One region of the Peribacillus sp. NJ4 genome, then DNA from elsewhere that is predicted to be linked to it. Evidence: riboswitches for the same ligand, from Rfam matches in the RefSeq annotation. Region 1 holds a riboswitch; the other holds the start of a gene.
What was found. Region 1 has a riboswitch for S-adenosylmethionine ahead of QUF94_RS21330 (methionine biosynthesis PLP-dependent protein). Riboswitches for the same ligand answer to the same signal wherever they lie in the genome.
Positions count from the first base shown of each region.

Region 2: linked by a shared signal. The riboswitch ahead of mmuP (S-methylmethionine permease) and the one ahead of QUF94_RS21330 (methionine biosynthesis PLP-dependent protein) in region 1 are both predicted to bind S-adenosylmethionine.

Region 1 is NZ_JAUCFQ010000001.1:4,277,174-4,293,810, forward strand. It holds gene QUF94_RS21315 (ABC transporter ATP-binding protein) at 1-1,015, shown strand, start outside; gene QUF94_RS21320 (hypothetical protein) at 1,083-1,325, opposite strand; gene fumC (class II fumarate hydratase) at 1,435-2,817, opposite strand; SAM riboswitch class I at 3,167-3,280, shown strand; gene QUF94_RS21330 (methionine biosynthesis PLP-dependent protein) at 3,366-4,478, shown strand; gene metC (cystathionine beta-lyase) at 4,475-5,656, shown strand; gene QUF94_RS21340 (type B 50S ribosomal protein L31) at 5,767-6,015, opposite strand; gene QUF94_RS21345 (ABC transporter ATP-binding protein) at 6,153-8,171, opposite strand; gene QUF94_RS21350 (ABC transporter ATP-binding protein) at 8,168-9,919, opposite strand; gene QUF94_RS21355 (hypothetical protein) at 10,432-10,602, shown strand; gene QUF94_RS21360 (DUF2515 family protein) at 10,711-11,814, shown strand; gene QUF94_RS21365 (hypothetical protein) at 11,889-12,242, shown strand; gene QUF94_RS21370 (peptidoglycan D,D-transpeptidase FtsI family protein) at 12,641-14,755, shown strand; gene QUF94_RS21375 (CBS domain-containing protein) at 14,809-15,276, opposite strand; gene glpK (glycerol kinase GlpK) at 15,344-16,637, opposite strand, start outside.
Region 2 is NZ_JAUCFQ010000001.1:2,504,105-2,520,741, reverse strand. It holds gene glpT (glycerol-3-phosphate transporter) at 1-184, shown strand, start outside; gene aspA (aspartate ammonia-lyase) at 457-1,887, opposite strand; gene QUF94_RS12675 (asparaginase) at 1,911-2,897, opposite strand; gene QUF94_RS12670 (helix-turn-helix domain-containing protein) at 3,128-3,526, shown strand; gene QUF94_RS12665 (hypothetical protein) at 4,389-4,556, opposite strand; gene mmuM (homocysteine S-methyltransferase) at 5,153-6,115, opposite strand; gene mmuP (S-methylmethionine permease) at 6,112-7,500, opposite strand; SAM riboswitch class I at 7,583-7,685, opposite strand; gene QUF94_RS12650 (flavin reductase family protein) at 7,915-8,523, opposite strand; gene QUF94_RS12645 (alpha/beta hydrolase) at 8,544-9,152, opposite strand; gene QUF94_RS12640 (ring-cleaving dioxygenase) at 9,152-10,099, opposite strand; gene QUF94_RS12635 (ring-cleaving dioxygenase) at 10,124-11,101, opposite strand; gene QUF94_RS12630 (nitroreductase family protein) at 11,345-11,944, shown strand; gene QUF94_RS12625 (alpha/beta fold hydrolase) at 12,124-13,176, opposite strand; gene QUF94_RS12620 (hypothetical protein) at 13,169-13,672, opposite strand; gene QUF94_RS12615 (SDR family oxidoreductase) at 13,699-14,460, opposite strand; gene QUF94_RS12610 (OsmC family protein) at 14,811-15,266, shown strand; gene QUF94_RS12605 (YkuS family protein) at 15,312-15,563, opposite strand; gene QUF94_RS12600 (YuzL family protein) at 15,662-15,796, shown strand; gene QUF94_RS12595 (hypothetical protein) at 15,934-16,095, opposite strand; gene QUF94_RS12590 (hypothetical protein) at 16,194-16,385, shown strand; gene QUF94_RS12585 (magnesium transporter CorA family protein) at 16,416-16,637, opposite strand, start outside.

The sequences.
Region 1 (16,637 bases):
GACGACTTTACGGATGATTGCCGGACTGGAAGACATTTCCCAAGGGGATTTATTTATAGACGGCAAGCGAGTCAATGATGTCCCCCCTAAAGATCGTGATATTGCGATGGTTTTCCAGAACTATGCCTTATATCCACATATGTCAGTCTATGACAATATGGCATTTGGATTAAAGCTCCGGAAAACGCCAAAAGCGGAGATCAAGCAAAGGGTCAATGAAGCTGCAAGGATCCTCGGACTTGAAGAGCTGCTAAATAGGAAACCGAAAGCCCTTTCAGGTGGTCAGCGCCAGCGTGTGGCACTAGGCCGTGCAATTGTAAGGGATGCAAAAGTATTTTTAATGGATGAGCCATTATCCAACCTCGACGCAAAGCTGCGGGTTCAAATGCGTGCTGAAATCGCAAAACTACATAAACGGCTGGACACCACAACGATATATGTCACACATGACCAAACAGAGGCAATGACCATGGCGACACGCCTTGTCGTAATGAAAGATGGTATCATCCAACAGGTCGGTGCCCCAAAAGACGTTTACGAGAAACCCATAAACGTTTTTGTCGGCGGCTTCATCGGATCGCCTGCCATGAACTTCTTTACCGGAACATTAAAAGAAGGCATGTTTAAAATTGGCGAACAAACGCTTGAAATACCCGGATTGAAGATGAAAATGCTGCGTGATCAAGGATATGTCGGAAAAGAAATGATCCTTGGTATCCGTCCGGAGGATTTCCATAACGAAGGAGATTACTTCACGGAGTCCCCCAACAGTACATTCACAACCCAAATTGATGTAGCTGAACTCATGGGCGCGGAGATCATGCTTTACTCCACATTAGAGGGGCAGGACTTCGTCGCACGGGTAGATGCCAAGAATATTATCCAGGCAGGCGAGAACATAAAACTAGCCCTTGACATGAATAAAGCACACTTTTTTGATAAAGGGACCGAACATCGCATTTTAGTTGAAGAGGACGAACAAATGCAGGAAAGCATGAAGTTATCTGCCAATTAAACGTAAAAAGACCCGTTCATGAATGGGTCTTTTTTTCGTTTATTCAAATATTAAATAAGGGTCAAATCTATTCCTGGACCAATACCACTTCATCATGTCCGCATTCAGAGCATTTCATAAGATGCGGGCATTGGCCTTTTTGAAGGGATTGAGGGTATCCATCGTTCAGCTTAAGTGTGTCGATATCCATATAAGCACTGTAATCATCATCGTAATCCATGAATTTCCCTTTATCCTCAAGATTGCTGCTGCATTCCGGGCAATTTACATGAATTTTTCTTAGACCGTTGCAAAGCGGGCATAAAGACATTGTTATTCCTCCTGTTCCCGATACTTATGATCTCAGTATTTGTTGCTTTCATTATTTTAACACATGGAAACACCCTCCCTAAAACCGGCGGGAGGGCACTCCTATGGAATTATTTATTAACCATGTCAGCGGGATCGACCCATGCTTTGAATTCATCTTCCGTGAGGAACTCCAATTTCAAGGCCGCTTCTTTTAAGGTAGAGTTGTCCTTGAATGCAGTTTTGGCGATCTTGGCTGCTTTTTCATAACCAATATGCGGGTTCAATGCTGTTACCAACATAAGGGAGCGATCTACATTTTCTTTGATCTTATCTTCATTTGCAGTGATGCCAACCGCACAATTAATGTTAAAAGAGTGAATGCCTTCCGTCAATAATTTCACTGTTTGTAGGAAGTTATAGATGATGACTGGTTTGAATACGTTCAATTCAAAGTTACCTTGGCTTGCTGCAAATCCAATTGTAGCATCGTTACCAACGATTTGTGTCGCAATCATGGTAAGCGCTTCACTCTGTGTTGGATTGACTTTACCCGGCATGATGGAGCTGCCTGGCTCATTTTCAGGAATGGCTATTTCGCCGATTCCGCTTCTAGGACCACTTGCCAGCCATCTGACATCGTTCGCAATTTTCATTAAATCCGCTGCCAATGCTTTCAAAGCACCGTGTGCATAAACGATTTCGTTATGGCTTGTCAATGCATGGAACTTATTATCCGATGTGACGAAAGGATGTCCTGTATCTGCTGCAATTTGTTTTGCGGAAAGTCCCGGGAATTCTTTTTTTGTATTGATTCCGGTTCCTACTGCCGTTCCGCCTAGAGCCAGGTTCAATAATTTTTGGCTGCTTTCCTCAATCATCGCTAGATCTTTATCAAGCATCGCTTTCCAGCCAGAAATTTCTTGTCCTAATGTCAGTGGTGTTGCATCTTGAAGATGTGTCCGGCCAATCTTCACGACATCCCAAAACTCTTTTTCTTTTGAATCGAATGTATCACGAAGTGCTTTGATGGCAGGAACCAACTTTTCAGCGACCTCCATAAAGGCTGCAATATGCATGGCGGTCGGGAAAGTATCATTGGAGCTTTGTGCCTTGTTTACATCATCATTCGGGTGAAGTGTTTCCGATTCACCATTTTCTTTTAACCATTCATTCCCTTTGTTAGCGACCACTTCATTCACGTTCATATTACTTTGCGTCCCGCTTCCCGTTTGCCAAACTACAAGCGGGAAATGTTCATCAAGCGTACCTTCAAGGATTTCGCCGCAAATCTTAACGATGGCATTCTTTTTAACTTCTGAAAGATCACCGAGATCATAGTTCACCTTTGCCGCAGCTTGTTTAACGTATGCAAATGCACGAACCAATTCAATCGGCATTTTTTCATTACCGATTTTGAAATTGTTACGGCTTCTCTCGGTCTGTGCTCCCCAATATTTATCGGCAGGAACTTTCACTTCACCCATCGTATCTCGTTCGATTCTGTAATCCATGTGTTCTCCTCCTATGTTTGCACTATTCATCGAAGACCTTAAGTATATGAAATGAATAATGTCGTATTATTCTCTCTCCTTACATTGTACAAACTTTATTATTTTAAAGCAAAAATATCCGGCCAGGCCTCCCCTTTTTCTGAAAAATTCAATTAATTCATTCAACAGGATCATTCAGGATTATCCCTGACCACATGCAAATTCCGGATATTCTTTTTAGACACGTAAAGTGTTGACACCGCTAGGCTCCAATAGACCTAGTCATGAACATCGAAGCAATATCCATCAAACTTGTTCTTGACAGTATTTTGTATTTATAGTAAATTCAAAAGAAATTGAATAATCTAAACTCTTATCGAGAGAGGTATAGGGAATGGCCCGATGACACCTCAGCAACCTTCATTTGTTTCAAACCAATGAAAAGGTGCTAATTCCACAAGTTTGTGAACTTGGAAGATAAGAAGAATGACTCGTCCCTACTTAATCAAAGTCTTCTTCTTAAAGAAGACTTTTTTTATTTTATATAACTCAAAGGAGCAGTGAAAACTATGTACAAAACTGAAACATATCTTGCTCAATTAGGAAATCGCAGCGAAACGGCGACAGGAACAGTCAATCCGCCGGTATACTTTTCAACTGCTTTTCGCCACGAAGGAATCGGTCAATCGACTGGATTCGATTACACAAGGACAGGTAATCCTACACGCCAACTATTGGAACGATCCATCGCCGATCTGGAAAAAGGCGACCAAGGGTATGCCTGCAGTTCAGGAATGGCAGCCATTTCTACTATACTGGCCTTATTTAAATCAGGTGATGCATGGATTGTCAGCGAAGATCTTTATGGGGGTACATATCGTCTGTTAGAACAAGGTTTTAAGAAATGGGGGTTGCAGTGTGACTATGTGAACACTTGTTGTTTGGAGGATATCGAAAAAGCCATCACTCCTCACACGAAAGCCATCTTCATTGAAACTCCCACTAACCCTCTTATGCAGCAAACGGATATTAGCGCCGTTGCCGCATTGGCCAAACGATTTGATTTATTGTTAATCGTTGATAATACTTTTTACACGCCTCTTATTCAACAACCCATCCTGCTTGGAGCGGATATTGTGATTCACAGTGCTACCAAGTATCTCGGTGGTCATAATGATGTGCTGGCCGGACTGATCGTGGCCAGCGGCGCGGAATTATGTGATGCACTTGCCTTCCATCATAATGGTACTGGTGCTGTCTTGAGCCCCTTTGATTCTTGGCTGTTGATGCGCGGAATGAAAACCCTGGCATTGCGGATGGATCGTCATGAAAAGAATGCAAAGGTACTTGTAGATTACTTGTCGGAACATGATTGTGTTACGGACGTATTGTATCCCGGTAGGGGCGGCATGATTTCCTTCCGCATCATTGAAGAAGCGGCGGTCAACCCATTTTTACAATCACTCTCATTAATTTCGTTTGCAGAAAGCCTTGGTGGGGTCGAAAGCTTCATCACCTATCCTGCTACACAAACACATGCCGATATACCTCTTGAAGTCAGAACGGCCAATGGGGTTTGTAATCGCCTGCTTCGCTTCTCCGTCGGCATTGAGGACAGCGACGATTTGATTCAGGATTTACAGGAAGCATTCGCACACGTAAAAAGGGAGGCACTACGATGACCGATCATGATTTTAGCTTTGAAACCAAATTACTCCATAATCAACATAAATTCGATCCGGCAACAGGCGGTGTGAGCGTCCCCATTCAGCACGCTTCCACTTTCCATCAATCCGATATCGATCAATTCGGTAAATATGATTACAGCAGAAGCGGGAACCCAACTCGCGAAGCGCTGGAAGATATCATTGCCGAACTTGAGGAAGGCACACACGGTTTTGCCTTTTCATCAGGAATGGCAGCCATTTCAACAGCTTTCCTGCTGTTGTCTGCCGGAGACCATATCGTCATTTCCGAAGACGTGTACGGAGGAACGTTCAGGATGGTCACAAGTGTTTTGACACGTTTCAATATTGAGCATACTTTCGTTGATATGACGGATCTTGAAAGCATCAAAGCGGCCATTCAGCCAAATACGAGAGCCATATACATCGAAACGCCTTCAAATCCATTACTTAAAGTGACCGATATTAAAGCCGTTTGTGAAATCGCAAAAAAAGCCGGGGCCTTAAGTTTTGTTGATAATACATTCTTGACGCCAGCATTACAGAAACCACTGAATCTGGGCGCTGATGTTGTCCTTCATAGTGCGACGAAGTTTTTATCCGGACATAGTGATGTGGTAGCTGGACTTGCTGTAGTGAAAGATCCGGAATTGGCAGTAAGACTCGGTTCCCTCCAAAACTCCTTTGGAGCGATTCTTGGTGTCCAGGACGCCTGGCTAGTAATGAGAGGTCTGAAAACCTTGTCCGTTAGAATGGAGCACTCCCAAAAAGGGGCAGAAAAGATTGCCGCCTACTTAAAGAAGCAGCCCTTGGTTAAAAAAGTGTATTATCCCGGCCTAGCAGATCATCCACAGCACGCCATCCAGAAAGGCCAGTCACTTGGAGCCGGTGCGGTCCTATCATTTGAATTGGAAAGCGAAGAAGTCTTCCGCTCTTTCGTGAACACTGTCGAGCTTCCTGTTTTTGCCGTAAGCCTTGGAGCTGTCGAATCCATATTATCCTACCCGGCCAAAATGTCCCACGCTGCCATGCCTGCTGATGAAAGGGAAAAGCGGGGCATCACGAACAGCTTGCTTCGTCTCTCTGTCGGACTTGAAAATCCGGACGATTTAATCAAGGACTTCGATGCGGCCCTTGTAAATATTGCAAAAGGGGAAGCAATTGCTGCGAAATGAAAAAAGGAGGGGTGCCCCATATTTATGGGCACCCTTTTTGTTTGCATCATTTAAATTCTTGTTCAACCCATCCATAACAAAAGGCTAACGATTTCCCGATGGCCTTACTCTCATTTCTTCATATTATATTTATCCAGGAAGCGATCCACCCGTCCGCCCTTTTCAGCAAACTTCTGCTTTCCAGTATAAAAAGGGTGCGTATCCGAACTAATCTCCACTTTTAATAATGGATACGTTTGGCCGTCTTCCCATTCGATCGTTTCATTGGATGTTTTCGTGGAACCTGTCAAAAATTTATAACCGCTGTTGGTATCCATGAATACTACTTGTCGATAATCGGGATGAATTTCTTGTTTCACTATTATCACCTCATCGTTAGTATAGGTATATGTTAAACGTAATGATTACTATTATCAAGAATTGTGCTTGAAGGTGCCAATAACGGCACCTTCATTATAAGTTTAATCTTGATTATCCATACTTATTCAATTGTGTTTCAACCGGCCATCCCTTTATGCGGCCCAGCCTGCAGCTCATACATTTGATAGTACTTCCCTTTTAGTTCCATTAATTCTTCATGTGTACCTTGCTCAGCAATCCGCCCTTTATCCAGTACAAGAATTTGGTCGGCATTTTTAATCGTGGAGAGTCTATGTGCAATGATGAAGGTCGTTCTCCCTTTTTTCAGCACTTCCATTCCCTTCTGGATAATTGCCTCGGTTTCTGTGTCGATGCTTGCCGTCGCTTCATCCAAAATCAATATCGCCGGATTGAATGCAAGAGCACGTGCAAAAGAGATTAGCTGCCGCTGTCCAGAAGACAACGTTCCTCCTTTTTCAATCACAGGTTCATCCAGCCCTAAAGGAAGATGCTTCAGCACTTTGTCGCCCCCTACATCCCTTAATGATTTTTCAACCATTTCCCTTGTGATGCCTTTATGATTCAGACTGATATTGGAAGCAATGGTGCCAGTAAATAAATAGGGATCCTGGAGGACGATTCCCATATGCTCCCTAAGCGTTTGATGGGGAATATCCAAAATATTTCTTCCGTCAATTTTGATTTGCCCATCACTACTGTCATAAAAACGGAACAATAAATTCATTATGGAACTTTTTCCTGATCCAGTATGGCCAACTAAAGCGATCGTTTCCCCTTGTTTAGCTGAGAAGGAAATGTCCCTTAACACATATTCATTATCCTTATAGCCAAAAGAAACATTTTCGAATTGCACGTTTCCTTTGTATCTGGATATGTTTTCATCACTGACTGCCAATCCCTGCTCATCCAATAAACTGAATGCCCGCTCCCCTGCAACAAGTGCCTGTTCTAGGTTAGCGAACTGATTGACGATTCCGTGAAGCGGATGAAGCAGGCGGCTGATCAAATCAACAATTGCATACATCATCCCTAAAGAAATGGCTGAACTCGCTGTAAGGGAAATCCCCCCGAAATACCAGACGAATGCCACTAGCGCCAGAACTTTAATGACACCAATTAAGTTTCCACCCGTCAACGAATTCAAATGGAGCATTTTATTTTGATAGGAATAGTGCTCCCGGTTCAAATTTTCAAAAGATTGCTTCGTCTCCTTTTCACGTCCAAATGCCTGAATGATGCTCATTCCAGAAATGGATTCATTGATCATCCCATTAATATCGCTGACCCGTTCCCGAATGATGTGATTATATTTTGAGGCGAATTTACGGTATACCGTCGTCCAGATAACGATGATCGGAATGAGTAAAAGCCCAATGGTACCGACACGTGCATCCAGAATGAACAAAGCAATCAGAACGCCGAAGATATTAATCGTACTCGAGAAGAAGTTGGCGAGCACCGTTACATATAATTCCCGGATCGCTTCCGTATCATTAGTGACCCTGGCTACCACTTTTCCCGCTGGCATATTATCGAAATAGCGTATCGGTAAACGGGAAATATGCGTAAAAATATCATTTCGCATCTTTTGAATGATTCGGTTCGCCGCTTTCTGCAAATAAAAACTCTGCCCATATTGAAAAATGGAGGAAATGATGACAAGGCCAAAATAAAAAGCCACAAGCTTAAAAATTCGCGGAATTTCCGGTTGATAAAACCGCATCACTTCCTGACTGGTCAATTTAACCGCTTGCACCCGTTGCTCTTTCCCGTCTTTCTTGATGATCAACGATTGGTTCTCCAAGCTTCTTCGGCCATCCATAGGCACGGCTTCATCTACGAAGACAAATTGATTGCCAACCTGCAAAACGCGGACTTCCCTGCCTTTCATCTCACCTTCATTAAAGTAATCGGCCCGTTTATACCAATTTTCATCATACTTAACAGCATCTTTTCCTTTAACCGTTTCATACCAGGAAGATTCGATGCCAAGTATATGTGAATCGATGATTTTCTTGGCAATGAATGGACCCGTCAAATCGGCGGCTACCGAAAGTGCCAGCATGATCAGGGCGCCAATGATCAATTTTTTATATAGTGCAGCATAATTAAAAAGTTTCTTTACGACCTTCATGCCTTCACCTCCGTCCCTTGGTCAACCTGCTGTCGATCGTATTGCTCCCTATACCAGCCATTATTCTGCAGTAAATCTCCGTGAGTCCCCTCTTCGATGACCTCCCCGCTGTCCAACACGATAATCCTATCCGCGTGCTGAACGGCTGATAAGCGATGTGTTGTGATGATGGTCGTTTTCCCTGCCCGTTCATTTTGAATGTTTTCGATGATGGTCGTTTCCGTTTTCGCATCTACAGCGGATAAGGAATCATCCAATATAAGGATTTCCGGATTTTTGATCAGTGCCCTGGCAATCGAGATCCTCTGCTTTTGCCCTCCAGATAGAGCGACACCTTTCTCACCGACGAGTGTCTCAAGACGGTTAGGCAGCATCATTAAGTCCTTCTCAAAATCCGCAAGCCGGATAGCTTCAGCTAGTTCATCTTCTGTTGCATCCATTTTACCGAATAAGATATTTTCCCTAACAGACTTCGAGAATAAAAAATGGTCCTGTGGAACGTAACCGATCCAGTTACGAATATCTTCCAGATCCAGTTGCTCCAACGGAATTCCCGCCAAAGCAATTTCTCCTGTTCCTAGAGGATATTCCCGTAGCAATTGCTTCACGAATGTCGTTTTTCCACTTCCTGTTTTCCCGACGATACCCAATGTTTGACCACGCTCAAGCTGTACAGAAATATTGGATAGATTGACTACTGAAGAGGAAGGGTATGTAAAAAACACTTGATCGAATTCAATATTTTCCGGATTTGGAATACTCTCCAAACCCAATGGGTTCTTCACATCCGCTTCATATGAAAGGGTATCTTGAACACGATCCAGCGAAGCATTTCCCCTTTGCATGACATTGATCAGTTCACCCACCGCAATCATCGGCCAAATTAACATGCCTAGGTAAACATTGAACGAAACCAGTCCGCCAAGAGTTATGGCCTGTTGAAAAACAAGATAAGCCCCATAGCCCAAACCGATTAAATAACTGATTCCGATGATGATGCTGATCGTTGGATCAAAAAGGGCGTCGATTCTAGCCACGGCGAGATTTTTGCGATATACATCCTCCGTCATTTCATCAAATCGTTTTTCATCCTCCCGTTCCTGGACATAAGCCCGGATGACACGGATACCTGAAATGGATTCCAGGACCTTGTCATTTAAAGAACCGAAGGCAGCTTGTGCATCAGTAAAACGTTTGTAAATTTTTTTCACGTATATTTGCATCATCACTGCCATGATCGGAAGTGGCAGCACCGCCGCAATCGTCAACTGCCAGCTGATGGTGGCTCCCATCATGACCACAACCGTAATGGTGAACAGCACCGCATCAACTAGCGTCAATATCCCGAAACCAGCTGTGAGGGATATTGCCTTTAAATCATTGGTTGCCCTTGCCATTAAATCCCCTGTACGGTTTTTTTCATAAAAAGTCGGCGTCATTTTCAGCAAATGGCCCATAAATCCGGACCTTAGTTTTCGTTCGGCCAAGTTTCCGCCGCCGAATAACAGATAACTCCATAAGTACCCAAATAGGTAGCTGCCGCTCAGTACCAGAAGCAAATAAATAACGTATTTCATGACATCTTCCTGCGTCATGCTTCCACTGTTCATATCATCGATGGCATTCCCGACTAATTTTGGCGGGATCACCTCCAAGATATTCACTAGACATAGGAATAAAATGGCCAAGGTATAACGCCGCCACTGTTCTTTAAAGAACCAGGACAACTTTTTAAAAATCGCAAACATGAATTCCCCTCCCTTTTGTTCAAACCTTTCCCTTCGCTAACCGCTTTCTGGATCTCCGGGGTGCAGTAAGATTCCCAATTTCTTTTGTCTCATTTAAAATTCCTCCTATCTTTTATATGGAAAGGATGCTATTGCACCTGAATCCAAAATGCCAAAAAAGCCTCCGCCAATTAGCGGAAGCTTTTTTAGATGTGTAAGAACACATATAAAAGCGCAGGCCGCGAAAATTCCACAACCTGCGCTTAAAATGATGAATGAACACGTTCTCAATCCTTTGTCTAGAACGACAAAGTCTCAGGGCAGGCGGACGTATGATATTCGGTTGTAACATCCATATGCTTAACTGATTTAGTCATGACGTTCGCCTCCTTTTACATTGATTAATGGTAATTTTTAACTTATATTTAAAGATTACTACGTGTGTATATTTTTGTCAATTGTGACTTTTCTAGATTATTGATGGATAATCCTTTATTCTTATAAGAATGACGTAACCTAAGGAGGTTCAGCATATGCACTGGAGAAAATATATACTCCTGGCGGTTCCCTTTTTACTTTCATCCATTTTCATCTTATTTGCCGTACCGGTCCAATATAGACCGTTATCCTTCATTCCTGTGTTACTTTTCTGGATAGTTTATTATATTTTATTGTACAGGGAAAAGAAGAAGAAAAATAACTGATGACAAAAGAAAACCATCAAGGGCGTTGCAAATGTAACGCCCCTTTCTTGACGGCTCTGCATATAATGATCGAAAAACATTCGTGGTGATCGTATGTTCTCCCAATATGTGCAGAAGTTGTTAGGCAAAAACCCTGTCAAAACCAAACCCATCATCGATGCTGAAAGATATGACACGCTAAAATCCCATTTACAAAAAGAGCTATTTCAGCCTTTGGATGAGTCAAAAGTTTTTTTTCCGGAGGAAACCGCCCTTGTAAAAAGCATTCGTACCGAAACGGCTGCCTTGAACAGGAACAATATCACAAGAACACAAGCATATCTCGCCTTTTACAATCGTAATCCAGAGGTCCATTGGGCCTTTTTAGCACATATGGTTTCGAGGAATGGAGGATACCATATGACTGACTTGAAAAGTTCATCCATGACCCATCTTCTTGACAAAGCGGAACGGCAGAAATTTTTCCTGTTCCTTGAGCGCGCCAATTCAGCCATATTTGCCGATGCCTTCCCCCAGCTCCTTTTATATGAACTTTCTAAACAAAAAGCACTTCCAATAAGGAAATATTTACAGGTATTCCGCATTTCAAGATTCATGGCCCCGATTTGGGAATCTTTCATCGAAGAACCACATTCACCCCTTTTGACAACATCCCTCATCATTAATGAACAAAGAATGCTTCAGGAAAGGGTACTAAAACGTACCCGCCATGGTGAAATCCTCCGAAGGCTTGATTTTCAGCTTCAGGAATACTTAGGCTTCATGAATGTGATCTTCCCTTACGAAAACAAGCAAGACGGACTCCATTCCTTGACAGGCCTGACCGTTGAACGCTTTGCCGATCCGAAACAGCGTATAGAAACGGGAAAATTCTTATATGGGCTTCTTTTTCAGCATCCGGTTGTTTTTCGCGGTGTTAGCCAATTTACAAAAGAGGTCCCACACACGGGTTCCAGAGAGGATTACTGGAAAAAAATATATACCTCAGACCCAACCACGGCAAAAGATGCTAAAGTCTACAGCCCCACTCTTCATGATGCATGGGCAGATCAAATAGTCTTTCCTCTCCCTCCCATTGATTGGTTCTCGAATGAAAGCTTCATAGAAGATTTACGAAGCTCACCGATTACTAAAAAGGCGGACCTGACCAACAAGGTGCTCGAAAATGTCAAGCAGCTCAAGACCCTTAACGGAATGAAAGCCATTTTCTAGCATCAGGCCTCTTACTTTGAATATCCCATCCTCCATTTGGCAAGAATGGTTAGCAAAAAGAATGGGTGATTCAAATGAGAGGCATTGTACTATTGAATCCAAACTACAGATTCGGGGATTTACATACTAACGAAAGCTTTACAATCCAAAAGATCATGACGGACAAGTATAGGGACGAAATGAATATTTCCCCGGTCATACTGAATCCGTATCAAATCCATCCTTATTACACCATCCCGCATGAGCTTCTATTCAATTTACAGAAGCGAAAAACGGATCAAATCGATTGCCTGATACTTCACTCTATAGAAACGATTGAACGTTTCATCTATATTTACCCGGAAAAATGGCTTGAGCTATGCGGATATTTCAAAGAAATTATCAGTGTGGCGACTCTAACTCCCGTTAGGAAATCTGAAGCAAATTAATGCTTGAATAAAAAATCATGGTACTTAAGGCATTGTGAATGAATTCTCGAAGGTTTAAAGTCATTGATCGTTCATTCACCATGACCATCTCTCCAAGTACTTTGATTTGAGCATTCCTTTTTCACATGAGCAACTCTATAAAGCATCTCTCCTCTTGATTGCCGCCGTGCTGCTTCCCCCACTCTTTATCTATTAGAACCCCACCCAAATCATTTGTCATATAAATTTAAATAAATTTTCCCAATTGAGAGACTACTAGGAATTTTATAACTCTTAAACAATCTTTTGGAAATATAGATAAATTTACGGATAAAGCATAGAAAAATAAGTTAATTTTATATATCATTGGAGATAGGAATTTTCTTATTTTTTACTTTTACTAGAAAGGAATGTTAATCATGGCCAAAGAAAAAAAGAAAAAAACCCCAATTCCTTTCCGACTGAACTTTATGTTCTTTTTAATATTCATTTTATTTTCAAGCTTAATAATCCGGCTTGGCATCGTCCAAATCGTGTATGGGGATGATTACCTTCGCGAAGTCGACCGAACGGAAAACGATGTGGCCAATACTCCCGTTCCCCGTGGTAAGATGTATGACCGCAACTTGAATCCGGTCGTTGATAATGAGCCGCGGAACGCCATCACTTATACGAAATACCCGAATACGAAAGCGGCTGATATGGTGAAGACGGCGGAGGTCCTTGCTACCTTGATAGAAAAAGATACAAAAAAGGTAACACTGCCGGATAAAAAGGATTTTTGGATTTTAAAACATCCAAAAGAAGCCGAATCCTTGATTACCAAAGCCGAGAGGAAGAAAGTAATCGAAAAGAAACTGGAGCAAAAAGATTTATACAAACTTCAAATGGAACGGGTAACCGATGAAAATATCAAGAAATTCACCAAGGATGAGTTGGAAGTGATCGCCATCTTTCGGGAATTCAATAGTGGCTATGCCCTCGCACCGTCAATCGTGAAGAATAAAGATGTCACCACAAAAGAATTCGCCAGGGTTAGTGAACATTTGGATGAAATGCCCGGCGTGGATGTAACGACGGATTGGGAAAGGACATATAAGTATGACAAGACCCTCCGGTCGGTTCTAGGCAAAGTCTCTTCTTCCGAAGAAGGCATTCCCAGTGAAAATATTGACTATTATCTGGCACGCGACTATACCAGGAATGACCGGGTCGGAAAAAGTTATATCGAAAAACAATATGAAGATGTTCTGCGCGGTCAAAAGACGCGGATTGAAAATGTGCTGAGCAAAGGGGAAGTCCTCAAAACGAATACCCTCACTGAAGGGCAAAGCGGAAAAGACTTGATCCTGACAATTGATATGGAGCTGCAGCAAAAGGTTGAAAAAATCATCGAGAGCGAATTACGCAGAACTAAAGCTAGGGGAAATACCTACTTATTGGATCGTGCCTTCGTCGTTTTAATGGACCCGAATACAGGTGAAGTGCTTACGATGGCCGGTAGGCAATACGGACGTAACAGTGAAACAGGCTTAACCGAAATGAAAGATTTCGCCCTTGGAAACATTACTACCTCCTATACGATGGGGTCATCTGTTAAAGGGGCTACGGTCTACACGGGCTTTCAGACTGGAGCCATCTCACCAGGGACGGCGTTTCATGACCATCCACTTTACTTAGCTGGTGCAAATCCAAAAAAATCTTATAGCCCTTTAGGGTATGTAACGGATGTCTCCGCTTTAAAAAAATCGTCGAATGTCTATATGTTCATGACGGCGATCAGAATTGGCGGCGGGCATTATATCCCTCATCGACCGTTAGGAATCAACAGGGAAGCATATGCGATCATGCGAAATCATTTTGCTCAATTCGGATTGGGTGTCCGTACTGGCATCGACCTGCCTAATGAGTCTGTCGGATTTAAAGGCGTCGATACTTCAACAGACGGATTGCTGCTGGATTTATCGATTGGGCAGTATGATACATATACTCCAATGCAATTGGCACAATACGCATCGACGATTGCAAATGGCGGAAAAAGGCTTGAGCCACATATGGTCAAGGAAATCAGGAATCCATCCAACGAACACAATGAATTGGGCAGTGTCTTTAAAACAATGAGTCCTAAAGTGTTAAACGATTTAGGCGGGAAAGACGTTTGGATTCAGCGTGTCCAGGAAGGATTCAGGCAGGTTGCCCAGGAGCCAGGCGGGACAGCATATAAATATTTCGGCGGGAAGTCCTACCATGCGGCAGCAAAAACGGGTACTGCCGAGGCCTTTTACGACGGACCGCGGAGGAATCAATATAGCTCGCCAGTCCCGACTATCAATCTGACACTTGCAGGTTATGCACCTCACAATAATCCGGAAGTGGCATTCTCTGTCGTCGTGCCCTGGGTGTATCAAGGCAAGCCCTCTGATGATATTAACAAACGTATCGGGCGGGACGTAATGGACGCCTACTTTAAATTGAAGGAAAAAAGAGCAAAAGGTGAATCTGATGCAGATAAGGCAGTAGAAAGCACTCAATGATAATTACAAAAAGGCCTGCTCGATTACGAGCAGGCCTTTTTGTGATGCTCCATTTATTCCAGCTTTTGAACGAATTCCTTATATAGGGCCCTAAGTGCATCTCCCCTGCTGATGATGCCGACGACTTTATCATTTTTATCCACGACGGGGATTTTCTTGAAATGATGCTTGGAAAGTACCTTTATCAATTCATCTAACGGATCTTCGGGGGATAGCTTTGTAATTCTTTTATTTTTAACGATTTGTGAGACTTTATCATTCATCTTGGATGTAACCTTTTCATCCAATTCTTCACCAGGAAGAACCGTAATGTATGTGAAATACCCCATGATGGCTTCCTCGGCAGGTGTCAAATAACGAAGGATATCCCCGTCCGTCACCATTCCCAATAGCTTATCATGTTCATCCACGACCGGGACACCGCCCACTTTATTTTCGATTAAGATTCGCAGAATTTCCTTTAATGTAAAATCAGGACGGGCTACGTAGACTTCCTTTATCATGAAATCCTTAACTAACATATTACCACCCCTTTTTTAATTTGGACGTTCTGTATTTATCTCTCTTCTATTAATACCCTTACTAACTCTATTTAAAAACCCTTGCCGCCTGAACTGCCTTTTTCCAGCCATTATATAAACCCTTCCGTTCCTGTTCTTCCATCTCTGGTTCGAATTTCTTATCGACTGCCCATAGCTTTGAAATCTCTTCCTGACTTCCCCAATATCCGACCGCAAGCCCAGCTAAATACGCTGCACCTAACGCTGTCGTTTCACTAATAACCGGTCTTTCGACTGGTACATTCAAGAGGCCGCTTTGAAATTCCATCAAAAAGTTGTTTTTGACAACCCCGCCATCGACCCTCAAAGCCTTCAAGTTAATCCCTGAATCGACTTCCATCGCGCTAAGGACATCTTTTGTCTGGTAGGCCAACGCTTCCAATGTTGCCCGGACAAAATGCTCTTTCGATGTCCCCCTTGTTAGTCCGAATACAGCTCCCCTGACATCACTATCCCAATAAGGGGTACCTAATCCGACAAATGCGGGGACTACATAGACGCCATCGGCTGAAGTGACCCGCAAAGCATACTTTTCACTGTCTTTCGGGTCATGCAAGAGTTTCAATCCGTCCCTTAACCATTGTATTGCCGAACCTGCAACAAAAATACTGCCTTCCAATGCATATTCGACTTTTCCGTTCAGCCCCCATGCAATCGTGGTCAACAGACCATGCTCTGATTTCACTGCCTTTTCTCCTGTATTCATCAGCATAAAGCATCCGGTGCCGTACGTATTCTTAGCCATTCCTTTTTCAAAGCATTCTTGGCCGAACAAAGCTGCCTGTTGATCTCCAGCTGCCCCGGCAATCGGGATTTCGTGGCCAAAGAAATGGTGTGGCGCTGTTTTCCCGTATATCTCCGATGAAGAACGAACATCCGGCAGCATCGATTGCGGAACTTGAAGAATTTCCAGTAGCTCTTCGTCCCACTTCAAATCATGAATGTTATACATCAGCGTCCTTGACGCATTCGAATAATCGGTCACATGTGCTTTACCACCCGAAAGTTTCCATATCAGCCATGTATCGATCGTACCAAACAATAAGTCTCCGTTTTCAGCCTTTTCCCGTGCCCCATCTACATTGTCGAGAATCCATTTCACCTTTGTACCGGAAAAATAAGCATCAATCAACAAACCGGTTTTCCGCAAAAATAATTCATCGAGACCCTCATCCTTCAATTGTGCGCAGATTTCGCTTGTCTGCCGGGATTGCCAAACGATGGCATGATGAATCGGCTGACCTGTTCCCTTTTCCCATACCACGGTCGTCTCCCGTTGATTCGTGATGCCAATTCCAGCAATCTGTTCCGGTTTTACATTC
Region 2 (16,637 bases), 1.8 Mb from region 1:
AGGACTGACTGGCTTATTTGGATATTTAGGTGGATCAGTAGCGGCTAATGCCATTATGGGATATGTAGTGGACTTTGCAGGTTGGAATGCAGGCTTTACATTAATAACAATTTCTTGTGTTCTGGCAGTAGTGGTTTTTGCATTTACATGGAATGTTCGTGGACAGGAAGTAGTAAAAGGCTAATACAGGAAACATTTAGCTCAAGCTTCCCCTTTAGATGTATTTCTAAGGGGGATTAATTTTTTAGGACAATGGCCAAAAATACCACAAAATAAACTTACAAGCTTCATTTATAATCTGAATATTCGGTTTTTTATCTTCGCACGCAGGTGTGCATATGAATGAGTAAAATTTCATATTAAATAATAAAAAACTATGCCTATAAACCAATGGTCCAATAGGCATAGTCATACCAACAAAATTATATAGTTTAATGTCTTCTACAAATTTACTGGTTATTCCCGATCGAAAAGAGATGCACCTGCTATACCAGGCTTTGTCATCTCATAAGGATTTAAAATTAAATCCAATTCTTCTTCAGTTAACACATCATACTGTAAACAAAGTTCGCGAACTGATTTTCCTTTTAAAATCGCTTCACGCGCAATACGTGAAACCACTTCGTAACCAAGGTGCGGGTTGACCGCTGTAATCACTCCAACACTTTGTTCGACATAATCTTTTAAATGTTGCTCATTCGCTTCAATGCCTTCTAAACAATAATCTGTAAAGACATTGAAAGCATTGTTCATAATGCTGATAGATTGCAATAAATTGAATACAAGCACTGGCTCCATTACATTCAACTCTAGTTGCCCCGCTTCTGATGCTAAGCATATCGTATTATCGTTCCCGATCACTTGGAAAGCGACTTGATTAATTAATTCTGGCATTACTGGATTTACTTTTCCTGGCATGATGGATGAACCTGGTTGACGAGCTGGAAGTGTGATTTCTCCTAATCCCGCTCTTGGTCCTGAAGCCATCAAACGTAAATCATTAGCAATTTTAGACATATTCATCATACATACTTTCAATGAAGCTGACACTTCTGTATATGCATCCGTATTTTGGGTTGCATCTACTAAATGTTCTGCTCCGACAAGTGGCAATTCACTGATTTCAGCTAAATACTTAACAACATTTTCAATGTAACGCGGATCTGCATTTAATCCCGTTCCAACTGCAGTTGCTCCCATATTCACTTCATATAAATGTTGACGTGATTGACTGATTCTTTTTATATCCCGCTCTAATACGCGACTATATGCTTCAAATTCTTGCCCGAGACGAATTGGCACTGCATCCTGAAGATGTGTGCGACCCATTTTGATAACATGATCAAATTGTTTTGCTTTATTCTTTAGGACCGTACTCATCTTTGTCATTGTTTGTATTAACTGCTCTAATAGTCGTAGTGTTGATAAATGAATGGCAGTTGGAAATACGTCATTCGTCGATTGTGACATGTTAACGTGGCTGTTTGGACTAACATGAACATAATCACCTTTATTGTGTCCCATAAGTTCTAACGCTCGGTTGGCAACGATTTCATTAATGTTCATATTCATCGAAGTGCCCGCGCCGCCTTGAATTGGGTCAACGATGAAATATTCATGCCACTTTCCATCGATCACTTCATCTGAAGCTTTAACGATAGCGTTTCCAATACCTTCATACAAGCGTTTGGTATCCATATTTGCTAAAGCGGCTGCTTTTTTTATCATAGCAAGTGCACGAATCATTTCTTCATTGACTTTATAACCGGTAATCGGAAAATTTTCTACAGCGCGTAAAGTTTGTATTCCATAATAAACATCTGCTGGAATTTCCTTTTCCCCAAGAAAGTCTTTTTCAATTCGGTATGTTCTCTCATCTATCAACATTTCCTCTTGCCCCTTTGTTTGTTCTAGAATGTAATGTCCTCTGCAATCGGTGTTTCCATCAATTCCTTCACCTTTTTGGGATCCTGTGTCTTTGCTAATATCCACATCAACTTAGGAACGATGGCTTCTGTATTCATATTTCTGGAACGAATGATGACATTCTTATTTACTTTTCGTCCCACTTCGTATATATCCATATCCTCCCCTTCCTCTAAACATTGGGTAGTAATGACAACGGATATTCCACACTCGACCAACTCATTCAACTTCTCTAAAATATTTCTTCCTTGAAACGGAATACCGCCGCTCCCATAACTTTCAATTACAATTCCCCGGTATTGATTTTTCAGAAAATCAAAGAATTCGGGCTTAATCCCCGGATATAGCTTTACCAAAGCAACATCAGTACAAATGGAAGCATCTAACTTGGCTTTCTTATTCTTTGTTGATTGAACTGGCTTAAGATACTCAATTTTATCTTTTGATATGGAAGCAATATAAGGATAATTAATACTTTCAAACGAATCATAGCTTTTCGTTCTCAATTTAATGGCCCTTGTACCCTGGATGACTCTACCATCAAAAACTACATATACGCCTCCAATATCTTCACAAGCAAACCGAATCGCATCAGAGATATTTCTTTTGGCATCCGTCTTTTTAAAGGCAATTGGGATTTGAGAACCTGTAATAATAATTGGTTTCCCTAAATCTTGTAACATATATGAGAGCGCAGCTGAAGTGTAAGCCATCGTATCTGTCCCATGGGTGATCACAAAGCCATCGTAATCATGGTAGTGCTCATGGATGGATTGAGCCATTTCTGTCCAATCTTCCGGCTGCATATTTGTACTATCGATATTCATCAAAGGCTTACTATCAATCTGACATAAATCTAATCCCGGAAGGTGACCTAAAATTTCGTCAGCTTTCATCCCTGGAACCAGTCCATTTTCCCCTTCTAACGATGCAATTGTACCACCGGTAGTAATTAACATCAACTTCTTAATTTTTGACTTCAATTCCTCCAATTTACTACCCCCTATAAAGCCTCCCTGTATCCCAATCATTCTAAGCATCTCAGAAAGGATGTATTCATTGTAAATGTTCATGTTACGCGTACATCACATGTAATTATAGTTCTGTTCAAGAGTGAAATCAAGCTAAAGTTATTCATTACGCGTACACTTTATTGTCATATGATGGTATAATGGATTTATATAAAAGGAGAGTAATAAAAATGATATTAAATAGATTAACTACATTAAGGAAGTGCAAAAGGTGGTCTTTGCAATATACGGCTGACAGGCTCGGAATCGCCAAGAGTACCTATGCAGGTTACGAATCGGGCCACCGCCGCCCTTCATTAGAAACGATTAATTTATTAGCCGGCTTATATGATACATCCACCGATTATCTTCTAGGTAGAGTAGATTATCCAGCTTCTCTGCCTAAAGAGGTTTCCACAGAATCACTTCAGGTCTTGGAATTAACCGATTTATCAAATATGAAGCTTTCTGTCGATGGAATTTCTCTTTCTGAAGAAGAAACGATTCAATTTATTGCTTTTATTAGAGCTAAGCGAGAAGTGGAAGTAAATCGAGATAAACTTAATAAAACAAAAGAGCCATTGGGCTAAGTTCTGGTAAGTGGAATCTGATATAACCTTTCATTTAGCAACAAATATACGAATTCAAATTGCGGACATTATTATTTTCCTGCAGCATTTATGAGGGACATAACCGTATGACATAAAGCAGGGTCTTATAGTTATAAAGTGGACTTATTGCACTATCACCTGATAGTTGGGTTTTAACTTACTTGGAAAATTAGGATATGGTAGGCTTGATGGATTCTTTAAGAACATGAACTCCCTTAACTTTTGTTAGGATAAGTTGTCCTAGTTATTGAAGTTCGCACTTTCATGACTAAAATGATTGCTATTTTTTATGAAAAGAGAATATGTGTACAAATAGATTATACTACTAACTGGTCTGGGCTCTGCAATGAAAACTAATGTCCCGAGAAAGTAAGTTGGAGGTTTTTATCATTTAATAGAAGAAAGTCGTCTTATCATAGATCCTCCATTATTTTTATCCTGTTTTCCACTTTTCTTACAAAAAATTTTAACAGAATTTTTTGTAATTCTTCCGTTTTTCCCTCCATTTATACGCTTATTTACATTTAATCACTCCGACTTTCCCTCTTTATTATTTGCAATGAAAGAAAAAACCATAGCAAAGCTCATGGTTTTTTCCCAATCCCATATATGGAAATTAATGAAATCTTTAAAAGCAAATACGAAGCTGAATGTTGGAACCATCATGATGAAGTGGAACAAACGTTATTATTCATGTGCTGTTTTTCGGAAAGCGAAATTTTATAAGCCTTACTAGAATGGGAAATTGCTTATGCAAACAATAATAATTGCAATACCTTGCTAGTACTATGTTATGAGCGATATTTAAAAATGACTAAACTATATACTGCTTCCCAAATAATTAAGGCATCTCGTCTTCTTTTTCACGATTTTTAAAAGCTTCATGTGTGACAATATCCTCAATCTGTTCATATTGTCGACTATGTTCTTTCTCTTCGCTTATTCTATTATTAGGTAAATTCCCTGGATGTCCTTTTTCTTTGTGATTAAAATTTTTACCACGACTCATATTCATTCTCTCCTTTCTATTCTTGTTTATTTAGTTTTCCCAAGCGTAAAAAAAATATGATTTAATTTCCCTTTTTACTGATCGTGAATCATTTTATTAATAAGGAACTTTCATTCTAGGTTGACTCATATTTCATTGTTTCTTGCTTTAATGAAGGCTGTTTTTCATTGTTGCCTTAAGCAGTTTGGCTAAATAAGTAAAGGTGAATCTGAACCTGCTGCAAAATCGGATTCATTCCTCTCTTAATCCCGAGAGATAGCAACTAATATTTCCAAATCCCTCCTTTCTCGTTCAATATTCGTCTAATTGTACATCATGATCCAGGCAATCAAGCGGCAAAATCCGCAACCACCGTTAAGTAGGCGCAATTCGGTCAAGTGCATACATGAAACGAATCACTTATTTCAGAAGCCCCTAGAAACAATAAGCAATTCTCCCTTTCCTTCCAATAACTCAAATCTGAATAAAGAGACAAAAAGAACAGGAACCGCCTGATTAAGACGATTCCTGTTCTTTTTATTTTTGACAAGACGAGAGGGAGGGTTTTCCCACTTCTTACATAGCTAATAAAAACATTTTGAAATCCAGAAAAAAGGCTATGAGGATACCACCTCGGATGGTCGCCACTTTCTTGAAATCTCTTCAATATGATGAGGTGCCGTTCTGCAGCAACCTCCAATCAAACGTGCCCCTGCATGGTGCCATTCTTCGGATTTCAGGTTGAACTTGTTACAAGATTCTTGACCATGCCATGTTTTGGTATCCGGATTATAAGTTTCACCAGAATTCGGATAAACAATAATTGGTTTTTTCGTGTTTGCACTCAACACATTGATAGCTTCCGTGACAACTGATACTGGTGCACAGTTAATGCCAATCGCTGCAATTTGCTCACTTTCCTCAAACAACCTCGTACACTCCTCCAGCAATGTACCGTCACTTATCGCTTTCTCATCTTTCAAAGAAAAGGATAGCCAAGCATACACTTCTGGATAATCCTTCAATAATGAATCCAATACTTTTGCTTCTTGAAGGGATGGAATCGTTTCAAATGCTAAGAGATCAGCACCTGCTTCAATCAAAGCTGATATTCTTGGGCGATGAAATTCTACTAAGGTTTCATCTGAAACACCATAGTTTCCTACATATTCTGAACCATCTGCAAGGTACGCCCCATAAGGTCCAACTGATGCAGCAACCAATGGCTTAGGTCTATTTGTTTGCGTTTCATCCTTCCAATAATCATCCCTTGCTTTCCTTGCGAGTAACACCGTTTTCCGAATTAACTCCATGGCCTCTTTTTCTTGGATCCCACGCAGGGAGAAACCTTCAACGGTGGCTTGGTAGCTTGCAGTTATCGCACAGTCCGCTCCAGCACGAAAATATGCAGAGTGAACCTGATAAATCACTTCTGGATTTTCAAGTAATACACGTGCAGACCACAGGGGATCGTCCAAATCACATCCATACCGCTCGAGCTCTGTAGCTAGAGCTCCGTCCAGAATCATGACTGAATGATCTCGTAAAATAGCGTCAATTGGGTTTATTTTATTCTTCATGGTTTTACTCCTCTTTTCTTTGAAGATTGTGTAATATAATAAGTTCCATAGCAAAACAAAATAAATGGAATACCACAATAAAGTGCTATCCGTTGTGTAGGATCAAAGGCAATTCCTATACATGAAGCAAGACAAAGCATGAAAGAAACGATTGGTACGAACGGATATAATGGTGTACGATAAGCCAAATCATTTACTGAATTTCCTTCTTTTATAAAACGTCTTCGGAATAGGAACTGTGAAGCGCTAATACTCATCCAAACTACAACCACGGCTAGACCCGAAATGGATACAAGGACGATATACACCGTATCCGGTGCAATAATACTCGAGAACAAGGCTAAACCACCACCCAACATACTGAAAATGACTGCATTTATCGGAACGCCTCTTTTTGTTAATTTTGCAAATATTGGTGATATCGTTTTCTTATCTGCAAGGGACCAAAGCATTCTGGAAGAGGCATATAGACCTGAGTTTGCAGCAGACAAAATGGCAGTTAAAATAACAAAGTTCATGATATCCGCTGCATATGGCACTCCAATTCGTTCAAGAACTGCAACAAAGGGGCTCTCTAATACGCTTGCATCCGAAACAGGCAATAATGCGGATAATACAACGATGGTTCCTACAAAAAAGATGATCAATCTCCATAATGTCATGCGGATTGCCTTTGGTATCGTTTTTTCTGGATTCACAGTTTCTCCAGCTGCAATTCCGATTAATTCAGTTCCAGAAAATGCGAAATTCACCGCAAGCATCGTCATTATAATGGCAAAAGCACCATTCGGAAATAAACCTGCACTTGTAAAATTGGAAAATAGCGGTGCTGGTTGTGAGTTAGTCATTGGAATAAAACCTACCATTGTCGCTGCTCCCAAAATAATAAATATCACAATCGCAATTACCTTTATAGACGCAAACCAAAATTCGGATTCAGCGAAAAACTTAACGGTCCAAGCATTTAATGCCAAGACCAATATGGCAAATAGAGCACTCCATATCCAGACATTGATTGATGGAAACCATCGCTGCATCAACAATCCTGCAGCCGTGAATTCCGAACCTAGTGCAACAGTCCAGGTTAACCAATATAACCAAGCTACTGTAAACCCTGTCCCTGGTCCGATGTATTTTGCTGCGTAGCTATGAAACGCACCTGTCTCGGGCATATGTACTGCCAGTTCACCTAGACATAGCATGACTAGATAAACCACTAATGCTCCAATCAGATACGAAAGGATGGTGCCCAACGGGCCAGCCTGCTGAATCGTATAACCCGAACTTAAGAACAAACCTGTTCCAATCACCCCGCCAAGCGATAGCATGATTAAATGCCGTGTTTTCATTTCCCTTTGAAATTCCTGTTTCCTTTTGTTCTCCATTCATACTCTCCTTTATCCTGCATCCAGAAAAAACGAAAACGCACTCTAAAAAGAGTGCGCTACTGACAAATAAAAACGTACGGTCTTATCTATCAAGGTTTCACCCCCTGGAATTAGCACAGTGTCTTAGCAGACCTGTTGCTGAGGTTTCATAGGGCCAGTCCCTCCACCTCTCTGGATAAGAAATTAATTTTTTATAACTTTATCAATCTATGAAAAAATTGTCAAGTTTTGTTTTGGAATATAAAGAATTCCCTTTACATTCAGACGATTTTGTCACCTCCGGCATGATTGCTTGTTTTGGTACAGTCGCTCACCGTATTAGAATTGCAGATAATTCTAATCGGGAATAATTTTGGTATAAAAAAAATGACGACATCTTAAAAGATGACGCCATTTTTTCTTTCTTATCACTTAAGGTCGTTCCATTTCAAATAATTCCCCTAGTTTTGTATAAGTATGACCCGCTAATCTTGCTACAGGTTTAAGCCCATTCTGGTCAATTCGGCCATTATGGTAAATATCTTGCTCTATATGATAGCAGACTATTTTACCTATCAATAAATCACAACCAGGTTTATCTAGGGAACCTCCCAATGGAATCGCATGCTCTAATGTACATTCAAAGCGTACCTTCGCTTCTTGCAATCCTGGTACGGATACCTTATCACTAACAGCCGTCGTGAAATTGGTCAGGCCCAATTCACTTTCATCCGATGGGAGTTCCTTGGCCGTTCGATTTGCATCAGCAACATTATTTTCATCAGTGATATGAACAACGAATTCCCCTGATTGAATTGCATTTCTTGCAGTGTCCTTTGAAACTCCTTCTTTCCGTTGAACAGAAATGGAAATCATCGGAGGATTGGAACTGACTATGTTAAAAAAGCTGAACGGCGCTATATTGATGGTACCGGTTTCGGATTGTGTCGTAACGAGAGCTATGGGTCTCGGTATAATGCTTCCAGTCAAAAACTTATAATTTTCCCGTTCAGTCAGACCTTCAGGATTTACTGAAATCATCTTCATTCCCTCTTTCATTCTTATATAAAGTTCTTATGAAACCATGAACCTGCTGCCTCGACCTCTGAACGTGTTAACTGATGACCGTAATTTTCCCAGTGAACTTCCACCGAAGCACCAGCTTGCAATAAAAGTTGATTAAGTTCATCCGTTTCTTCTGCCGGGCAAATCGGATCGTTTTTACCTGCAGCAATAAATACTGGTATATCTGAGAGTGACGGCATAGCAATCCCGCGTCTAGGCACCATTGGATGATGAAGAATCGCTCCTTGTAGTGCCCCTTCGAAATGGAACATCAAACTTGCCGCTATATTTGCACCATTAGAATAACCTAATGCTACCACTCTGTCACGGTCGAAGTCATATTGTCCGGACGCTAATTCCAAGAAGTCATTAAGCTCATTCGTACGGAAAATCAAATCTTCTTCGTCAAAAACCCCTTCAGCTAACCGGCGGAAAAAACGAGGCATTCCGTTTTCAAGGACATTTCCCCGTACACTCAATACGGATGAACCCGGTGAAACCATTTCCGATAATGGCAAGAGATCTGATTCCGTTCCTCCAGTACCATGTAAAAGCAAAAGTAACGGAGCTTCTGGATTACTTCCTTTTTGAAAAATATGTTTCATCATTTATCCTCCTCTAGTACTCTCGGCACTGCCGGCAGTAACGTTTTCTCCATGATTCCCCTTTTTTCTTCCAGCCATGGCGGGAGCATCAATTTACTACCCATCGTTTCCTTCGTCTCATCATGAGCAAAGCCAGGTGGATCTGTGGCAACTTCAAAGAGTATGCCTCCATCTTCCCGGAAATAAATGGCATCGAAGTATTGACGGTCTGTAAATGGGGTCACGCCATAGCCATTGTTACCGATATGTTCTCGCCATTCTTTATGATCTTCATTATCGCTTGCACGCCATGCCAGATGATGGACAGTTCCTACTCCGATTTTTCCATTTGGCAAAACGGTTTTTTTAACATCTATTAAATTTCCGATGTCCGATGTGGATTTGAAGCGGATGAAATCGTCCTCTTCCCCGATCTTTTGCAGGCCCATCACTTCCTCTAATAGTTCCATCGTTTTGATCGGTTTTGACGTCAATAATACAGCACCGCCAAATCCCTTGACTGCCTTATCAGCTGGTACACCGCCGAATGACCACTCGCTATTTTTACCTTCTTTACGCTCAACCAGTTCAAGTTGCAAACCATGTGGGTCTTGGAATTTCAGATATTCCTCACCGAAACGTGATGACTTTTCAAAGTCTATATTAAATTTACCCAAACGCATTTCCCAGAAGCCCATTGAACCTTCCGGAATGGCATATGTCGTAATCCCCACTTGTCCAGAGCCAATTGTCCCTCGGTATGCCCCAGGCCAAGGAAAGAAAGTGATGATAGTACCCGGTGAACCTGATTCATCTCCGAAATATAAGTGATAGGTGCCTGGATCATCAAAATTAACAGTTTTCTTCACCATACGCATTCCTAATACTCCAGCATAAAAATCCACATTCTCTTGAGGATTGCCTACAATTGCGGTTATATGATGTATTCCTGCATTTTGCTTTCTCATGCCGATTACTTCCTTTCCCGTTGATTAATTTGTTGATTTAGTATTCAGGGGTTTTAAATTCGATTCAATATCTTTTCTTTTCGATTCTAAAAATGGTGGCAGTGCAAGGTTCTCGCCTAGGTGCTCCTCTGCTTCATCCACTGCAAAACCAGGTCCATCAGTCGCTAATTCAAATAATATGCCATTCGGCTCCCTAAAATATAGTGAACGAAAATAAAAGCGGTCCACATATCCCGAGTTCACGAATTTCGATTCACTAATTTTCTCTATCCATTTTCTCAGTTCTACTTCATTATCCACCCGGAAGGCAACATGGTGTACTCCGCCTCTCCCCAATCGTTCTCGGGGAATGTCATTCCTTTCTTCGACATGGACTTCCGCTCCTGTTCCTCCCTCACCTGTCTCGTAGACGACAATCGGATTTTGCCCCCTAATTGAGGATGGGTATGTGCCTGATTTCCTGAACCCCAATACTTCGGTAAGAACGCTTTGCGTTTGTTCAATATTGGGTACAGTAAGTTTAACTGGTCCTAATCCTAGTATGGAAAACTCTTGCGGTACAGGGCTTCCATCCCATGGTAACCCTCCTTGAACGCCTTTATTATCCTGATCGGAAACAAGAAGAAGCCTTTGCCCTTCAGGATCTTTAAAAGAAAGAACCTTCCTTTGGAAACGGGTTGATATTTCATCATGATCAACCTTGGATTCCACAAACCGTTTTTTCCAATATTCGAGTGCTTCATCATCCCTCACCCGTAAAGAAATTTCTGAAATACTATTGTTTCCTTCATGAGTGCGGGCAGCATTGGGAATTTCAAAAAATGTCAGTTCCGTTCCCGGTGAACCAATTTGGTCTCCATAAAATAAGTGATACACACGAATATCATCTTGATTCACCGTTTTTTTGATTAATCGCATCCCTAATACTTTCGTGTAGAATTCAAAGTTGTTTCCCGCTCTAGCTGTAATCGCCGAAACATGATGTAATCCTTTTAATTCCATCCGTACCACTCCTATCTTTATAAATCTCCCCTTAAGGAGATGAATTATCCGCCAATAATATCTCGAATTCAAGGTATCTAATCTGTTATACACAACACTTTTAATAAAAATATCTTGAATTAAAGATAAACGACATTTATATATTTGTCAACCATTCCTGATTCAAATATTTCAAACCATTCACTTAATAAAATAATAATATCAGGTCAAAATAAGTCGGTATAATTAATGGAGGTGTGATATATGGCTAAAGATTTTTCAAGTGCAATTGAAGATAGGCGCTCATATTATTCCCTTAGTAAGGAAATTGTCGTCCCTAATAAAAGGATTAAGGAAGTTATCGATCATGCCGTTCAATATTCCCCTTCCGCTTTCAACTCACAAAGTGCAAGAGTGATTGTTTTAACCGGGAAAAGCCACGACCAATTATGGAATATCACAAAAGAAACATTAAGAAAAGCAGTCGGTGACAAAGATTTTGAAAAAACGGAAGAAAAAATAAAGTCATTTATAAATGGTTATGGTACGGTTTTATTCTTTGAAGATCAGGCCATTATAGAAAGGCTTCAAGAACAATTCAAGACGTATGCCGAAAACTTCCCGATTTGGTCTAACCAATCATCTGCCATTTTACAATTTGTCGTATGGACTTCCTTGGAAATTGAGGGGTTTGGTGCAAGTCTTCAGCATTATAATCCTTTAATCGATGACGAGGTGAGAAAGACATGGGATATATCACGCGACTGGAAACTCATCGCACAGATGCCTTTTGGAAAACCCACTGCAGAGCCTGGCGATAAAGCCGTCTCACCACTTGAAGAACGAGTGAAATATTATCAATAATACATTAGGGCCGGCTCTACATACTGAGCCAGCCCTTACTTTTATTTCACTTTAATAATCTGGGAATGTAGCAAAGAATTTTGAAAATATCAATGACGCAAAGCCCATAAATTCTACAACCGGCATGATTTTATTATACTCATTGTCGTTCAAAACGTACATTTCGCCCCCCTAGTAACCTATTGAATTGGGGAAGAACGCCCTGGTAGCCATTCCTTCAAATAAGATGGGAGTTCACCCGAATATTGTTTTACAGCATGTCCACTTTTCAGTAGACTGAATGTCTTATCCTTGCATGTTAAATGCTCCATTACCGGATAAATCATTTCCTGTGGGACCAATCGATCATACTTACTAGCTATGACCAAAACACTAGCATTAATTTTTGATAGCTTTGCTTTTTTTCCCCTTACCTTGAAACCACCATTAACCAAGCTATTTTTCATTAAAAGTTCTTTGGTTATTTGTTTTGCGGCTGCTCCGGATAATGGTACATGCCCATTAGCCCAAGCATTGAAACGGCGCCAATTTTGGACGTATTCCTCATCATCCGCTTGATTCAATAAAGATAAATAGGGTGATAAATAGATTGGAGATGTAATTAACCGGATTCCATATTTGACTGCACTGGCTGGGATCGTTTGATAAATATCGATCGTCTCGTCAAAATTCGCGGTACCTTCCTTTAACGCTTCCTGCCATTTATCAAAAAATTCTGAGGCACTGAAATCTACCGGTGTAACGGAGAGGATCAAATTCTTGATTGGCTCGTTTGCAATGGCAGCATATATTGCGGCTATTGTACCGCCGAGGCAAAACCCCATAACTGTAATTTCTGATGCTCCAGAGTGGCGTAATGCACGCTGCACCCCTTTTTGAATATAATCGATGATATAATCTTCGATCGATATTTCACCATCTTCAAACCCCGGGCTTCCAAAATCAAGCAAATACACATCAAAACCTTCATTTACAAAAGATTCTATTAAACTATTCCCTGGGGACAAATCAAGAATCAAAGGAGTATTGATTAGTGAATATATAAGAAAAACCGGTACATCATATTTTTTTTGTGCTGACGGATAATACCAAAGCGTTGATTTATTTTTTTTCCACACCGCTTTTTTCGGCGTCAGTCCCACTTCAGGCATTGGCTGATTGGGAATATCCATAAAATGTTTCCATTTAGTTATGGATTCGGATTGATTTTTCGGCACTTTCCGCTTAGCCATTTGAATTCCCCTGTCCAATTGAATCGACCTCAGGCAACTGTGCACTTAACAACAAAGAGTTATTTATAAAATCCGATATCCTTTTTTTACTCCCTTCCATTTCATTGGATTCCAATCTTGATTTCTTTTTCATACTGCGCGATGAATTGGCATTCCGTTTATTGCGTAATGAAGAATTACCTTTAGCAGTCCCTTCTCTATCCTCAACAAGTGTATAGACCAACTCTTCTAACCTATCAATCTTTTCTTCGAGCTGGATGATTAATTTCGCTACACTCGCCACATCTTTTTTTGTTGGATAATTCATGATGATGGACATTCTTTCTGATTCTTCCTGCATCCTATTTATTCTTGGAATCTGCATTTGTGCATTATCGCTTATTCTTTCTATTAATTCACGATTATTTAGCAAACCCTTGATTTTATCATTCAGCTGCTGCTCTTTTTGTGTGCCTATCAGTTTAAGTCCTTTAAAAAAATTTGATTTTTCCGCCATATATATCTTCCTTCCTTCTCCTCCGTTTATACTGCTGCCGATATTCCCCCGTCAATGATCAAAACATGACCAACCATATAGTCAGAAGCCTTTGAGGCTAAAAATACGGCAGCTCCCTTTAAATCATCATCGTTGCCAAACCGGCCCGCAGGAGTTTTACCTAATATGTCATAGTTGGAATTTTCAAGAATATTCTTTGAGATCCTAGTCGGGAAGAATCCAGGTGCTATCGCATTTACTTGGATACCGTACCTAGCGAGCTTTACCCCTAAATCCTTAGTCAATGTAATGACGGCACCCTTACTGGTGTTATAAGCAATGGTATCCAATAGCTCTGGAAACGTCCCGCCAAGACCCGTCACAGATGCAATATTTATGATTTTTCCGGAATTTTGCTGCTTCATGATCTTCGCTACAGCCTGTGAAAACAGGAAAGTACCTGTAACATTTACATTCAATACTTTTTCCCACTTATCCTTGGGAAGATCAAATAGCGGCCCTGCCCAGGACGTGCCGCTATTATTGACAAGAATATCAATCGTACCGAATTGGGCAACCGTTTCCTGTACCACATGATCAATATCACTCTCTTTCGTGATATCACATTCAAAGGCAACTGCCTTAATCCCCATTGATTGCAAGTGTTCGCATACCTCTTTACATACAGGAAGATTTCGTGAGGCAATGGCTATATTTGCTCCTGCCTCCCCCAACGCCATGGCAATCTGTTTGCCCAGTCCCCTACCGCCACCGGTAATGATTGCCGTTTTATTAGTCAAATCGAACATATTACTTAAAGTAGTCAACTTTTCAGCCCTTCCGTAATGAATTATTATTTATATAACTAATCTATATTATTATAGAAAAGCCTATCCAATATGGTGCTTAAAATAGCCTAATGCCTCTGCCTTTTGTTTGACCAATCCTAACTGGACACACTGTAAGTTTTTTTCGTCGTTTGTGAGAAATTCGACCGAACGGGCACATTATTCGGCATTTTCGGAGATTATTCGAACAGATCGACACTTTTTTCGGCCATTTGGAATCTTAATTCGACGATTCAACACTTTCGAGCAAAATCGAATACATAACCTGTTTAATCGTTTACACTATTAGATATAGTAAGGAGGTTAAAAATATGACGTTACATCACTTTCATTTAACCGCGGAATGGCCTGGCGGCAGAAATGATATCGGCACGATTCAATCAGGAAATCTGCAAACACAGATAAGTATCCCTACGGAAATGGAGGGACCAGGGATTGGCACTAATCCCGATGAAATGCTGCTTGGAGCGGCCTCGACCTGCTATATCATTACCTTTGCTGCCATGTTAGAGCGAGCCCATATAGAAAAGGACAGCTTGACCATGCAATCGGAAGCCTTAGTGGATGTTACAAATGGTGTATTCACCTACAAGAAGATCATACATCGCCCTACACTAGTATTAGCACGGGATACATCAGAAAAAGTGGCTGAAAAAGCGAGGGTACTTGCTGAAAAAGCTGAAACTTCTTGTATGATTTCAAGAGCGATCAAAGGTAATGTAGCGGTGGAATTGAACGTGACAATTTCCATATCACAACAACCTTGAACAGAAAAAGTGCCTAACCCAATATTGGGTTAGGCACTTTTTGAACTATTGAATTGCGTTCACTTTATTTTCAACCTGGCGGCACACTTCATCAGCCGTTAAACCATTTGCCTCTATGATAGACGCTTTTAATGAAGTATCGCTTATTCCCATCACATTACTATCCATTCCTGTAACCACACAACAATCCACGTTTTTTGCGTCAGCTTCTTGTTTAATCTCCACAACATCAAAACCTTTTTCACGAAGTGCTTCCTGAATATTCGTTAATGATTCTTCAACACCGATTTTTGACATCAACACACACCTCCTCTACTTTCTAACCTGTCCTTTTCACCTTCAATATATGTATAGGATGCAAAGGAAATAGGGAAAGTAATATCGAGGTGATAAAAATGAATGGTAAACACAAGAAAGATGCTTCACAAACTCGTTTAGGTTCTTCTCAGGTAGAGGGACAAGGTACCACTACGAAAGAAACCGGGTCCTTCACTCAACCATCTTCACTTAAAAAGCAAAAGCGTTCATGATAACCTAAACTATCATGGATTTTTCCGTGTACATGTTACACAAAAAACGCTTGGTTTAACAGCCAAGCGTTTTCCTCTGCTTAATCCAATGTAAATGTAACATACCCAGTTTCCTTACTTTCGACCAGGCTCTTTTCTTATAGATTTTGCTTTCTGATTTCCTGTTGGATCTTAAGATCATTCAGGTGATCCCCATCTTTGGCTTTTGAACTCATTTTTGATCTCCCGGCTTCATCCTGGTTTAAATCACTTGCCTTTAAATTATTATCGGGAGCGGCTTGCTCATTCCATTTCGTCATCATGATCTCCTCCTCAGTCCTTTATCCTTCCCAAACCTAAGAATATTCATGAATATACCCCACCGTTTATTGCAAAGATACTAATGGAGGTGGTTTTATTGGAACCAAACAAACCCGGCAATAAGGATGTACCGGATTTTAAAGAGTTGAACGACCGTATCATCAGGGAACCTTCACAGAGTCCCCGTTTAGTAATTAAAACGAATTTGGATGCAAAGAATGTAAATGATGAGAATCCCTATACCGATCGGATCAACAGTGAGGGATTTGCTGATTTTTTTGAGGAATAAAACAAAACCGGCTTAATAAGCCGGTTAATTTTAAAAATATTTTTTCTTCCAAAAAATGAATGCTGTCGTCCCCGCTAAAGTGATGGCAATTAATAATGTAAAGATGAAAGCATACGGATTATGTTCAAATGGCAGTTCCACATTCATTCCGTAAAAACTTGCCACCATCGTCGGGAGCGTTAAAATAATTGTCACTGAGGTTAGAAACTTCATGGCATTATTGACATTATTGGAAATAATCGAAGCGAATGC